Regions from separate parts of the Terribacillus sp. FSL K6-0262 genome, predicted to be linked through region 1. Evidence: riboswitches for the same ligand, from Rfam matches in the RefSeq annotation. Region 1 holds a riboswitch; each other region holds the start of a gene.
The links. Region 1 has a riboswitch for S-adenosylmethionine ahead of ssuE (NADPH-dependent FMN reductase). Riboswitches for the same ligand answer to the same signal wherever they lie in the genome.

Region 2: it holds a riboswitch for S-adenosylmethionine, as region 1 does, so the genes downstream of both, MHI54_RS05665 (hypothetical protein) here and ssuE (NADPH-dependent FMN reductase) in region 1, are expected to answer to the same signal.
Region 3: it holds a riboswitch for S-adenosylmethionine, as region 1 does, so the genes downstream of both, MHI54_RS04285 (LLM class flavin-dependent oxidoreductase) here and ssuE (NADPH-dependent FMN reductase) in region 1, are expected to answer to the same signal.
Region 4: it holds a riboswitch for S-adenosylmethionine, as region 1 does, so the genes downstream of both, MHI54_RS11075 (MetQ/NlpA family ABC transporter substrate-binding protein) here and ssuE (NADPH-dependent FMN reductase) in region 1, are expected to answer to the same signal.

The regions. Positions count from the first base shown of each region.
Region 1 is NZ_CP150277.1:287,906-291,019, forward strand. It holds gene MHI54_RS01420 (MFS transporter) at 1-1,231, opposite strand, end outside; gene ssuE (NADPH-dependent FMN reductase) at 1,244-1,795, opposite strand; SAM riboswitch class I at 1,887-1,993, opposite strand; gene spoVE (stage V sporulation protein E) at 2,139-3,114, opposite strand, start outside.
Region 2 is NZ_CP150277.1:1,112,383-1,115,496, reverse strand. It holds gene MHI54_RS05675 (amino acid permease) at 1-159, shown strand, start outside; gene MHI54_RS05670 (DegV family protein) at 301-1,176, shown strand; SAM riboswitch class I at 1,786-1,890, shown strand; gene MHI54_RS05665 (hypothetical protein) at 1,972-2,937, shown strand; gene MHI54_RS05660 (hypothetical protein) at 2,961-3,114, shown strand, end outside.
Region 3 is NZ_CP150277.1:824,007-827,120, reverse strand. It holds gene MHI54_RS04295 (CAP domain-containing protein) at 1-809, shown strand, start outside; gene MHI54_RS04290 (DUF1992 domain-containing protein) at 881-1,252, shown strand; SAM riboswitch class I at 1,265-1,365, shown strand; gene MHI54_RS04285 (LLM class flavin-dependent oxidoreductase) at 1,445-2,809, shown strand; gene MHI54_RS04280 (S66 peptidase family protein) at 2,828-3,114, opposite strand, start outside.
Region 4 is NZ_CP150277.1:2,146,898-2,150,011, forward strand. It holds gene MHI54_RS11060 (glycerophosphodiester phosphodiesterase family protein) at 1-246, shown strand, start outside; gene MHI54_RS11065 (hypothetical protein) at 335-475, opposite strand; gene MHI54_RS11070 (MerR family transcriptional regulator) at 673-999, shown strand; SAM riboswitch class I at 1,477-1,584, shown strand; gene MHI54_RS11075 (MetQ/NlpA family ABC transporter substrate-binding protein) at 1,679-2,488, shown strand; gene MHI54_RS11080 (methionine ABC transporter ATP-binding protein) at 2,501-3,114, shown strand, end outside.

The DNA.
Region 1 (3,114 bases):
CAGCTGGGGCCAAAAATGGCGTCAATAGAAAACTAAGTGCATAAAGAATGGCAAATCCCCATACAACGCCGATGATGCCCAGGTAATTGTTCAGTATCCCGACAAGCACGGGCCCCAGGAACTGACTGGCTCCTGCGCCCAAATTGAGTACGGATATCGCCGCACCGCGATTGGCAGGAGCAAGTGTCGGCAGGATGGCAGACAGTGGGACAAAGGCTGCAATCGCCGCACCGAATAGGATGGCGTTCAATAAAAGCAGCGGGATGTTTGCTCCGAAGGCCGCCGGAATGTAGTAGTAAAGCAGCGAGCAGACAGCAGCTCCGACACAGCCGAACCAGCGGACCACCTTCACCCAGCCGATCCGGTCGCCAAGCATGCCGAACAGAACCCCTGCTGCCATATTGCTGACAGACTGTACAGCCCACAGCTGCAGCCATTGACTCGTTGATATATCCAAGAAACTGGTGAAGAATCCAGGCATGACAACGACAAATCCGTACCATCCAGCTGTATTGATTGTCCGGAGCAGACCGCCGGCAGCAACCCGCGGGCTTTCCCATAGGATCGTGATCCCCTTCAGCGCTTCGGCCCATTTATTTTCTTTAAGCTGATCCTGGATCCTAAACCCTTCCCGATCTTTATCATCCACCAAGGCAATTCCCAGAATCCCCCCCAGGATGATCCAGATAAGCGAGCTCCACAGCGTGGCCATTTCCCCGATGAAAGGAAGGAGGACACTTGGATAATAGGAGCCAAGAAACCCTATTCCGCCCGCGAACATAAAGAAAAACCAGCCCATTGCCGTTGCCAGCTTTTGCTTCTCGGTACGGTAGGCAATCCACACGATGAAAGCAAAGGCAAACAGCGGATAGCCGAAACCGCGGAGGCCGTACATGAGCACCATCATCGAAAAGCTTTCTAAATAAAGACCGAGATACAGAAAACCGATTTCGAAAACCACCCATGTGAACAGCCCGATCAGCATCGTCTTGCGCGGTCCGATGACCTCCCCAAGCACACCGGCAAGCCAGGAAGCGAAAGTAAGCACAATCCCATAAGCGCTGAACATGATCGCTGACTGATTGGCAGTGAAGCCGATATCGACCACATACTTAGACAAAAATGCTTGCTCGATACCATCACCGGTCATGAATAATAAAATGGCAAGCAAACCGCCAATGACTTGAACAGGCATCCCAAACAGTGTTCTCTTAGCTAATGGTGCGCTCATCATTCTCCTCCCTCACTTTACAGCCGCAGCAGCATGAGTGCGGCGGATCGCCTCAGCCAGCTGATTCGTCTGTGTTCTGAGCCTTTCACCGGTTTCTTCATCTGCAATCGGATTCTCCGGGTTCTCCTTGTTGATGTGATGATCGCATAGATACACACCCTGCAATGCTTCACCCTTAAGATTGGCGATAAGCGGCTTTAATGCATAATCTATCGCGAGCAGATGTGCCGGGCTGCCGCCTGTCATGATCGGAAGCACTGGCTTATTCCTGAATGCGTCCTGCGGGAATAAATCAAGTAGAGCCTTCAATATGCCTGTATAGGCTGCTTTGTAAACAGGGGAGGCAATAATCAATCCTTTCGCGTTTCTGACTGCCTGGCTTGCCGCCGAGATTGCCGGACTGTCGAATTTCGCATACAGAAGATCCTCCGGCTCAAAATCGGTAACACAAATCTCGCTTACGGAATAACCTTGCTCTTTTGCCTGCTTGCCGGCATACTTTGCTGCCAGCTGCGACCGCGAATGTTTGGATGGACTTCCTGAGAGAATAATAATGTCAGTCAATTTGTCATTTCTCCTTTTTCCGTGGTAGAGTGACTAAACGAAAAAAAGCTCCCTTTTCCGAAGAAAAGAGAGCGTGATATAATCGCCCGCACTCTTATCTTCCAAGAATTTAATCTTGCTGGATTTAGCACCTTTCTGACATCGTCAGAGGTTGCTGAAGCTTCATCGGGCCAGTCCCTCGGCTTCTCTTGATAAGAACTGTATGAAATTGTCTTCAATGATACGTGCACCGCTCAAAAAAGTCAATGCTAATTGTGCGAAAATTTCCAATATAGTACTTTTGTCATTTCGTTTGTTCTGTTCATATCCCTTCCATCCTGATCCGTGTTGCCCATACTGACTTTTAGAGTCTGCTATACCTGCTGACATTCAATAGAATGCCGACGGAACTCAAGGTAAGTGTCAGCGACGATCCCCCATAGCTCAAAAACGGAAGCGTAATGCCAGTAACCGGTATCAAACCAATGACCACACTGATATTGATCATGCATTGAATGGCTATCATCCCGGTGATGCCCAATGCCAGCAAGCTGCTGAAACCATCCGGGGCCCGGAGTGCAACTTGGATGCCGCGCCATAAAAACAGCAGGAAAAGCAGCATGACGCCAGCACCGCCTATGAAGCCTAGCTCCTCTGCTAAAATAGCAAAGATGAAATCCGTTTGCGGCTCCGGCAGATAGAAAAATTTCTGCAGGCTATTCCCTAGCCCAAGCCCCATCAAGCCTCCTGGACCGATTGCATATAGGGACTGGATGATCTGAAATCCTTCACCCAAAGGATCTTGCCATGGATCGAGGAATGCGGTGATGCGCTGGATGCGATACGGCGCTGACAAAATCAGCGCAGCAAATGCAGCCAAGCCCAATATGCCCAGTCCGACAAAGTGAGTGATCCTCGCTCCGCTGACCAGAATCATCACCATGCATGTAAGCACAAGGACAACGCCAGTTCCAAGATCCGGCTGGAGCATGATCATTCCGAATGCCGTAAAGACGAGCAGGAGTGATGGCAGGAACCCTTCCTTCAGGGAAGTTATATATTTCTGTTTAGCCGACAGATAGACGGCCAAATAGATGATCAAACCCAGCTTGGTGAATTCCGAAGGCTGGATGCTGAAGGCCCCTACACCGATCCAGCTCCGCGCACCGCCCCGAACCATTCCGATACCGGGAATGAGGACGGCGATAAGTAAAATGAAGCAAATCAGCAGGAGTATCTTGGCATATTTCCGCCAATTTTCATAATGCACCCTGGATATGATGAGCATCGCTCCCAGCCCCACCCCGGCAAACAGCAGCTGCCGTTTCGCAAAAAAGAAG
Region 2 (3,114 bases), 820 kb from region 1:
GCAGACGGCATCGATTGGGGCAGCTTGATTGCATCCTACATCGGTATTCCGGTCTTCCTGCTTTGCTGGATCATCTATAAAGTCAAAAAGAAAACGAAGGTGTACAAATTGGAGGAAGTTGATTTGACTACTCCATCACATGAAACAGCACCTGAATGAGCAAAAGCTGCCGATCACTCGGCAGCTTTTTTGCTTGGAAACGGGAAGCTGCATCCGGCAGCTGGAATGCATGAATAATTTCCTGCATTTTTTTGTATCTTTATCCTATATACCCGTTATACTGAAACTAGAGGTGAATAAATGAAAATTGCAATTGTGACAGACAGTCTCACGAACCTGAGAGAAGAGGATTTACAGCGATATCCTTTTATATATTACGCCCATTTACATGTCATTATTGATGACAAGTCCTATGCTGACTTAAAAGAGATCACCAATGATCAGCTATTTCGGTTCATTGATCAGGGGGCTGCATATTCTTCTTCCCTGCCGTCACCAGAGGTATTTGTAAAGCTTTATGAAGAACTGCTGGCAGAATACGATGCTATCATCAGCTTGCACTGCACAGAGAATGTAAGCGGTACCGTCAATTCCGCCCGTATTGCCAGGGATACAATCGAAGGCGCTGACGGGAGGATCACTGTCATTGATACGAATACTGCCTCCATCGGTACAGAAAATATCGTCATCAAAGTGTGCCAGCTCATGGAGCAAGGGGAAGCTTTCGATGAAATATTGAGGGCGGTTGAATTTTACCGTTCCCACAGCCAGCTCTACCTTACGATAAATGACCTGACTACACTGGTGCGTACCGGCCGAATTTCGAAAACAGCCTCCAGGATCGGAAACCTCCTGCATATAAAACCGATTGTCGGTTTTGAGGAAGCGAAGCTGGAAGTCATGGGTAAGGTCCGCACGAAGAAACGCCTGCTGAAGTGGATGCTGGAAAAATTACGACATAATATCGAGCAATCCGGGAAACAGGTTGTCCGGATAACACATGTGAATTCCACCGAGCTTGCCGCTGAGTTAAAGGAAGCAATGGAAGCATTCGGTGATAAAGCAGAAGTCTTCATCAGCAACGAAATAAGCTCCGTCATGGCAATTCATTTTGGACGGGGCGGTATCGGTGCCAGCTGGATGCCGGCTGACTATCCATATGAATCGGCTACATGATACAGGGACCTCGGACAGCGTGATTGCCCGAGGTTTTATTGTAATGATCAATCCAATGCTGCTAAATGGATAAGTGTAAAGTCCTATGGGGTTTGTAACGCCATAATCGTCAGCTTCCATTATCCAAAATTATGTAATATAATAAAATATTACAAAGGGGTTGAAGGCAGCTATGAAAATCTGGGATTTTATATCTAAGTATTGGTTCGGTATATTTCTGGTGTTGTATCTCTTACTTCGGGATTATCCATTTGGAAGTACATCACAGACAATTAGCGATATTCTCATGTTAGTAACTGTAATCCTGACTATCATTAGTTGGGTTGTATCTAAGAAAGCCAATCAAGTAAAGAAAGAAATAGAAGAATTGGAGAATAACTGAGTCACCTATTGGTGGCTTTTTTGATGCATAAGAGTATTTGAATATCCATTATTTGTTTCATTTTTTATATTGCAAGCCGAAGAGAATTTTTTATTAATTACAATTTCAGCTGTTTTTTATTACTTTGGTTTATAGGTTTTCCCTGCATCCAGTTATCCTGAGTATACCGATAAGATATATTGACAATCATTGAATGGAATGATAAACTTTCTGAAAACTGTATATGTTTCTTATCCAGAGAGGTGGAGGGATATGGCCCTGCGAAGCCTCAGCAGCAGGTCTGACGACAGACACTGTGCTAATTCCATCGGTTCATAACCGGCAGATAAGATGAATAGAGGAAGCCTCTCGACGCATCTTGTCCGAGAGGCTTTTGTATTTGTCCCGCTGCCTATACGAAAGGGGAAGGCAACATGTTTGAATTGATCCGGGAATTATCCAAGTACAAAGGGTATAATCAATCGTTTGTTTCACAAATCGTCGATAAGATCACGCCGTTTGCGGATGAGATGCACTTCGACAGACGGGGGAATCTTATTGTCCGTAAATATGGAGAAAAGTATACGCCAAAAATCACCTTGCTGGCAGAGGTGAAGGAAGAAATCTATGTGGTGACATCGATCACCGAGTCAGGGGCGCTTGTAGCAGACGCGAATTATTTTTCGTTGACGTATGCGCAAGGGCAATCGGTCCAGGTAGAGACAAAGAATGGATTGCTGTGCGGAGTGGTCATGGCAGGTGAAGCAGGTCAGCATGCCGCTGTCATCGATATCGGGGCCAATACCGAGCATGATGCACGTGAAATGGGGGTGGAACCAGGCAATCATGTGACATTATTCGATGACTTCCTGTATCTTGGTGACGAAGTGAGCGGCCGCGTCGTCGGGAAAGGGCTGGATAATAAGATTGCACCGGCAATTGCAATCAATCTTCTGCAGCAATGGGATACAGCGGAAGGGGACATCACCATCATCTTCTTTCCTTTCCATAATAAGAAGCATCTTGCCAATCAGCTAGAAGGGGAAGCTGCCTTTTATATCGGGTCCGTCCCCCAGCAAAGAATCGCTCATAAAAGCCGGGGAGCAATCGAACTGGGAAGCGGTGTCGCAATCAAAGTGGCAGATAAGACGATACCAATCAATCAGACCCTGAAAAATCAGCTGGTCGATTTGGCCATTGCACATGACATCCCATTTCAACTGGAATTCCTGTTCCGTCATCGGTATAAGAAACTGTCCACTAAAACGCCGGTAAGCATCCTGAATATCCCGATCGAGCATCTCGACCAGACGACACAGGTCGTTTCGGTGAAGGATTTGGAGGATACCAATCAGCTGATCCAGACCTATCTCTGGCGGAGCAAGGAACTGCAATTTTAAGGAATGCTCTCCCATTCCCGTCCATGTTACCGTATACTGTAGCCATCGTCATAAGCAAAGCACACAAAGCAGGAGCCGACAGCCTATTTGTCCGTGATACAGATGTCGCGGGAGGGGAAGGAAGCGGGTTCCAGATATATGCAGGGATCCACGTACCAGAAGAGGCTCCTGTATTCG
Region 3 (3,114 bases), 540 kb from region 1:
CTATCCTGGCAGGAGGCGCTTTGGCAGGCACAGCAAACGCTGCACCGGCACAGCCAACTAAAGAAGAAGTTCAAGTGCACGTAGCACATGTAGTGAAAAGCGGATCTTTCTCTTCTATCGAAGATTTGAATAAATGGGTGAATGATTATCTATCAGCTTATAACATTCACATCGATGTTGATAGCTTGCTAGCGAAATACAATGTTCAACAGCCAGCACAACAAGAAACAGCACAGACTCCTGTACAAGCTCAACCTAAGCAGGAGGAAGCAAAAGCACCTGCTTCTAATAAAGAAGAGCAAAAAGCTGCTCCGCAAAAAGAAGAAAAAGCTGAAGAGCAAGCAACTGAACAAAAAGCACAAGCTCCAGCACAAAAACAAGAAACTGCTTCTGACAGCAAGCAGACAGAAGACAAGCAAGCTGCAGAAGGGCTGAGCGCATTTGAACAGCAAGTAGTGGACTTGACTAACCAAGAGCGTGAAAAAGCTGGTCTCAAGCCATTGAAAGCAGATGCTGAGCTAAGCAAAGTAGCACGCGCTAAATCCCAGGACATGGCTGACAATGGTTACTTCGACCACAACAGCCCGACTTACGGTTCTCCATTCGACATGATGAAATCTTTCGGTATCTCCTATCAGACTGCAGGTGAAAACATCGCCCAAGGTCAAAAGACTCCGGAAGAAGTTGTGGAAGCTTGGATGAACAGCCAAGGTCACCGTGAAAACATCCTTAACCCTGATTATACAAACATCGGTGTAGGGTACGTGGAAAACGGTAACTATTGGACACAGCAATTCATTGGTAAATAATTCAGATTATTGTATAATGAAAAGCAACCGATGCGGAATCGGTTGCTTTTTTGATTTTTGGGAGGGATTGTATGGATCTGATTTCGCTGCTTGCCGAAGAACGGATCAAGAAGGCGGAAGAAAGTGGAGAATTCCGCAACCTTCCCGGTGCAGGGAAACCTCTGGAACTGGAGGATTTATCCGGCGTACCAGAGGATATGCGGATGAGCTATAAGATCCTGAAGAATGCCGGCTATGTCCCGCCCGAAATGGAGCTGCAAAAAGAGATTGTGGCCTTACGTGATTTACTGCGTGTTTGTACGGATGATTCAGAGCGGGCGGCTTATCGGAAACGGATCAGCGAAAAGGAGATTCAATACGAAGCATTGCTGCAAAAGCTCAAGAAGCATTCGCCAAGCACCTTGGGTCAATACCGGGAACAAATCGAGCGCAATTTAACATAATCAAATAGTATTTTCTTATCAAGAGAGGTGGAGGGACTGGCCCTTGGAAGCCTCGGCAACAGGCAATGATGCACTGTGCCAATTCCAGCAGACGATGGTCTGACAGATAAGAGGAGCTTTTCGCCTTGGATAAGGAGCCTCTTCTGTAAAACGGAAGAGGCTTTTTTACATATTTTAAAGGAGTGAGAGATAATGACGAAACAAATCATCCTGCAAGCTTTCGATATGACTGCAGCTATGCACAATTCCCACGGCTTATGGAAGCATCCCGAGAGCAGAAGGCATCGCGAGTATAAGTCGCTTGACTACTGGATCGGGCATGCGCGCCTGCTGGAAAAAGGCAAGTTCGATGCGGTGTTCTTCGCTGATGTACTCGGCGTTTATGATGTCTATGGCGGGGATGAAAAGGCTGCTTTGCGCGACGGAGTCCAAGTGCCGCTGAATGACCCTGCCTTTGCCATCCCGGCAATGGCAGCTGTGACGGAGAACCTTTCCTTCGCTGTCACGGTCAGTACATCCTACGAGCAGCCATTCCATAATGCGCGTAAATTCTCGACTCTCGACCACTTGACCAAGGGGCGTGTCGCTTGGAATATCGTTACATCCTACTTACCGAATGCGGCCCGGAATTTCGGGCTGGAAAAAATGGTCAAGCATGATGAACGTTACCGGATAGCAGAGGAATTCCTGGAGGTTTCTTATAAGCTGCTTGAAGACAGCTGGGAAGAGGATGCGGTTGTTTCAGATCCGGAAAGAGGCGTTCTGGTGGACCCGGATAAGGTACATCGCATCAAGCACAAGGGGAAATACTTCTCCGTTGAAGGGCCTCATGTCAGTGAGCCATCCCCGCAGCGTACGCCAGTGCTTTACCAAGCGGGAACCTCTGAAAAAGGGCGCGATTTCGCAGCCAGACATGCTGAATGTGTGTTTGTCGGCGGACCGACACCGGAAAAAATCAACTACTATATCGAGGATATCAAAACGCGTGCAGAAGCATACGGCAGAAGCCGTGATGAAATCAAAGCATTCACTTTCCTGAATGTAGTCGTTGCTGAAACGGAAGAGGAAGCATATGCGAAATATGAAGAAATCAAGAAATATTGGAGTGCAGATGCAGCAAAGGCCCAGTATGGTGGATCGACTGGTTATGACTTGGCATCCTATGAAGATGAGGATGAACTGTTCACGTACAAGCATACGGAACAAGGGCAATCACGAGCTGCATATTTGACCAAGGACGCTGCCAGGCCATTCACGGTCAAAGAGATACAAGAGAAATTCAGCAAACCAGCTGAAATGGAGATCATCATCGGCAGCCCTGAACAGGTGGCCGACAGGATCGAGGACTTTTTTGTGAGGAGCGGAGTGGATGGCTTTAACCTGACCCATTATATTACGCCGAGGGACTTGGAGGACTTCGTCGAATTGGTTGTGCCAATCCTGCAAGAGCGGGGATTGTATAAAAAGGACTATGCAGGAGGTACATTCCGGGAGAAATTATTCGGACATCCGCATCTCCCCGGGACGCATCCGGCAAAACAAGGAAAGAGGAGCTGAACCATCAGCTCCTCTTTCCTATTCCAGATAAGTCAATGTGCCAGTCCCATCCTGATACGAAACCGTTGTCAAAGCACCGTTGATCAATGTCAATTGCGGCGGCATATGTCCTATATCAGTGTCGAAGATGATCGGCAATCCGATTTCATCGGCGAATTCCCGGATCATTTGCTCGTCTGTGTAATCCTCTGAAGGTGTGCTTCGAGCGGGTCTGCCGAATAATACACCGCTTGCCCGATCGAACCAGCCGAGCTCCTTCAGGTGCCAAAGATTCCGGTAGGCTTCTGCTGTACTCCAATCGCTCC
Region 4 (3,114 bases), 1.5 Mb from region 1:
CTTGGCGTGCTGACGTCAAGAAGTGCCGATCTTACCAATCGCAAACTTGATAAGCTTGCTGCTTATACAGATTATGTGAATACACATTTCACCAATGTGACGCTGGACGATACATTGGTTAGTAGGATCCATTCACGCGGAATGCGTATCATGCCATGGACGGTCCGGGCACCGGGGGAAGTCCAGCCGCTGATCCGAGCAGGTGTCGATGGTATCATCACAGATTATCCGAATTATGTGAAATGAGAAAAGGAGACCTATTTTGAACTGCCTCCCCAAAAGTTTTGGTAACTTCTGGGGGGCACACCATTTTACGGGTCTCCTTTTGCATGTATCATCTATTCTGAACGAGTCGAAGCAATTCGAATGCTTTATCCCCAGCGAGTGCTGCGAGATCTTCCCAGCACTCATCGCGCTTCAGGTCGAGTTCCACAATCTGTTTGGCTAAATCAAGGGCTTCCTGATCATATGCCACGTGCAAGACGCTCCTTTCCGGTATCTCTTTTTGCTGTTACGTTCAGTATACGTATATCCAAATTGCCATGCATCAAACATGTAAGCGATGCTGACGAACTTTTTTTGTTGTTTGTTAGGTTTCCTTACATAATACTAGGATGAATGGAAAGTTGCGGTATAATGTTAAGTAACAGCACATGGTGATGAGGTGAACAGATGAGTAATGAGCCTTCTTATAAGAACAGGAAAGTGATCACAATCGGCATTGTGAGCGAGCTGACTGGTCTGACTGAACGCAAGATTCGTTATTACGAGGAACGCAAGCTCATTTTTCCGGAACGTTCAGCGAAGGGAAATCGCAAGTACTCTTTTTCGGATGTAGAGCAATTGATCGAAATCGCCAACAAAAGGGAAGAGGGTGTGCAAACCTTCGAAATTCGTCAGCAGATGCTGAGAGACAAGAGGAAGGAAGCGGAACGGGAAAGCCGCCAGCAAATGCTGCGTGGTCAAATCAATGCCCGCTTTGGCATACAAAGAGAATAGCTGTGTGTACGTATGTGTTGGGAGGCCTTGTACACAGGAGAGCCGGATGTCTGACATCCGGCTCTTGTTCATCTTTTCCGGCTATGGATGAATTTTTTATGCGCTCCTTGACGCTGATGCATATTTAGGATGAACCGACCATTCGCGCAGGAATTCAGGGGTGATTCTTTTGCCTTTTCGCTCTTCCGCAAATATATCAAATTTATGATAATAGTAGTCATATCGGAGAGCGGATTTCAGGATGGACATGAAAAAGAAGCGGGATCCTGTCGCTCTTTGGGAATTGATCAATCGCTCGTTTGATGCCGTACATGAATCGTTGCGGAACCATACAGCCAAACAAATCCCATTATCTTTTCGGATGACGGGACTACCAGGGAAACGGGATAATTTTTCTATTATTTTTGAAATTATATTGACAACGTTTGGATTGGGAGGTAAAGTAACAAACAGATCAACAACAAAAGTATAATGAAATTCTTATCAAGAGTGGCGGAGGAACAGGTCCTATGAAGCCCGGCAACCAGATCAGTGATCAGGTGCTAATTCCTGCAGACGGCGAAAAGCCGTACTGAGAGATAAGAGAATTAGTGCATATGTATACCATGCGCCTCTCTTAATCCGGAGAGGCGCTTTTTTATTGTAGTTGATAACAGCGAAGGAAAAAGGGGAGAGCAACATGAAAAAAATCTTAAGTTTTGGACTTATCGGATTATTGGCGTTATTTTTAGCAGCGTGCGGCAATGATAAATCTGCTGCGCTGGCAAATGATAAAATTTTGGTGGGTGTCAGCGGGGGACCGCATGAGCAAGTCATGGAAAAAGTAAAAGAATTGGCAGCGGATGAAGGAATCGATGTCGAAATCAAGACATTCAATGATTACAATACACCAAACAGTGCGCTGGATGATGGCAGTCTGGATGCGAACAGCTATCAGACACTTCCTTTCCTGGAAGATCAAGTGAAGAATCAAGGATATGAATTAGAGGAAGTATTCAAGACCTTGACTTTCCCGATGGGGATTTATACAGATAAGATTTCGGATATTTCCGAGTTGAAAGAGGGAGACAAAATCGCTGTACCGAATGACCCTGCCAACGAATATCGTGCGTTGAAACTCTTTGAGTCGGCAGGCGTATTGAAAGTGGATCCGGAGGCGGAAAACTCCGCAACGGCTAAAGATGTCGTAGAAAATCCGCTGAATCTGGAAATCGTCGAATTGGATGCTTCCCAGCTTCCGGCTCAGCTTCCGGAAGTGGCGGCAGCGGCAATAAATACAAACTTTGCAATGGGAGCTGATTTGAATATCAATGATGATGCTATCTTTGCAGAGGAATCGGAAAACAATCCATGGTCCAATTACTTTGTTGTAAGATCAGCGAACAAGGACGATGAAATTGTGAAGAAGATTCAAGAAATCTACCAGTCCGATGAAGTAAAACAGTTTGTGGAAGATGAATTCCAGGGATCTGTCGTTCCAAGCTGGTAAGGGGGAAGCAATATGATTGAATTGAAGAATGTATCGAAAACCTTTACCACCGGCAAGAAAAAAGTGGAGGCGTTGAAAGACGTCTCCTTGAAAATCAATAAAGGTGAAATCTATGGCATAATCGGATTCAGCGGAGCAGGGAAAAGCACCCTGATCCGCTGTGCCAATTTATTGGAACGTCCGACTCAAGGGGAAGTATTCGTCGACGGCGTGGAACTCACGACGCTTAAGAAGGCTCAGCTTCGTAAGGCAAGAGGGAAAATCGGTATGATATTCCAGCATTTCAATCTGCTGACGACGGCTACGGTATACGAGAACGTTGCCAGACCTTTGAAGCTGAGTAAAGTGCCGAAGGATGAAATCAAAGGGCGCGTTGATAAATATTTGAAGATAGTGGGCCTTGAGGAAAAGAAGAATGTCTATCCAGCTCAATTATCCGGCGGTCAGAAGCAGCGGGTGGCTATTGCAAGAGCACTTGCGCAAGAGCCGGAAGTGCTGCTGAGTGACGAAGCGACGAGTGCTTTGGATCCGAATACAACGTCTTCCATCCTTGAATTATTGCTCCGCGTGAATAAGGAGCTTGGCATCACCATCTTCTTGATCACACATGAGCTGGATGTCATCCA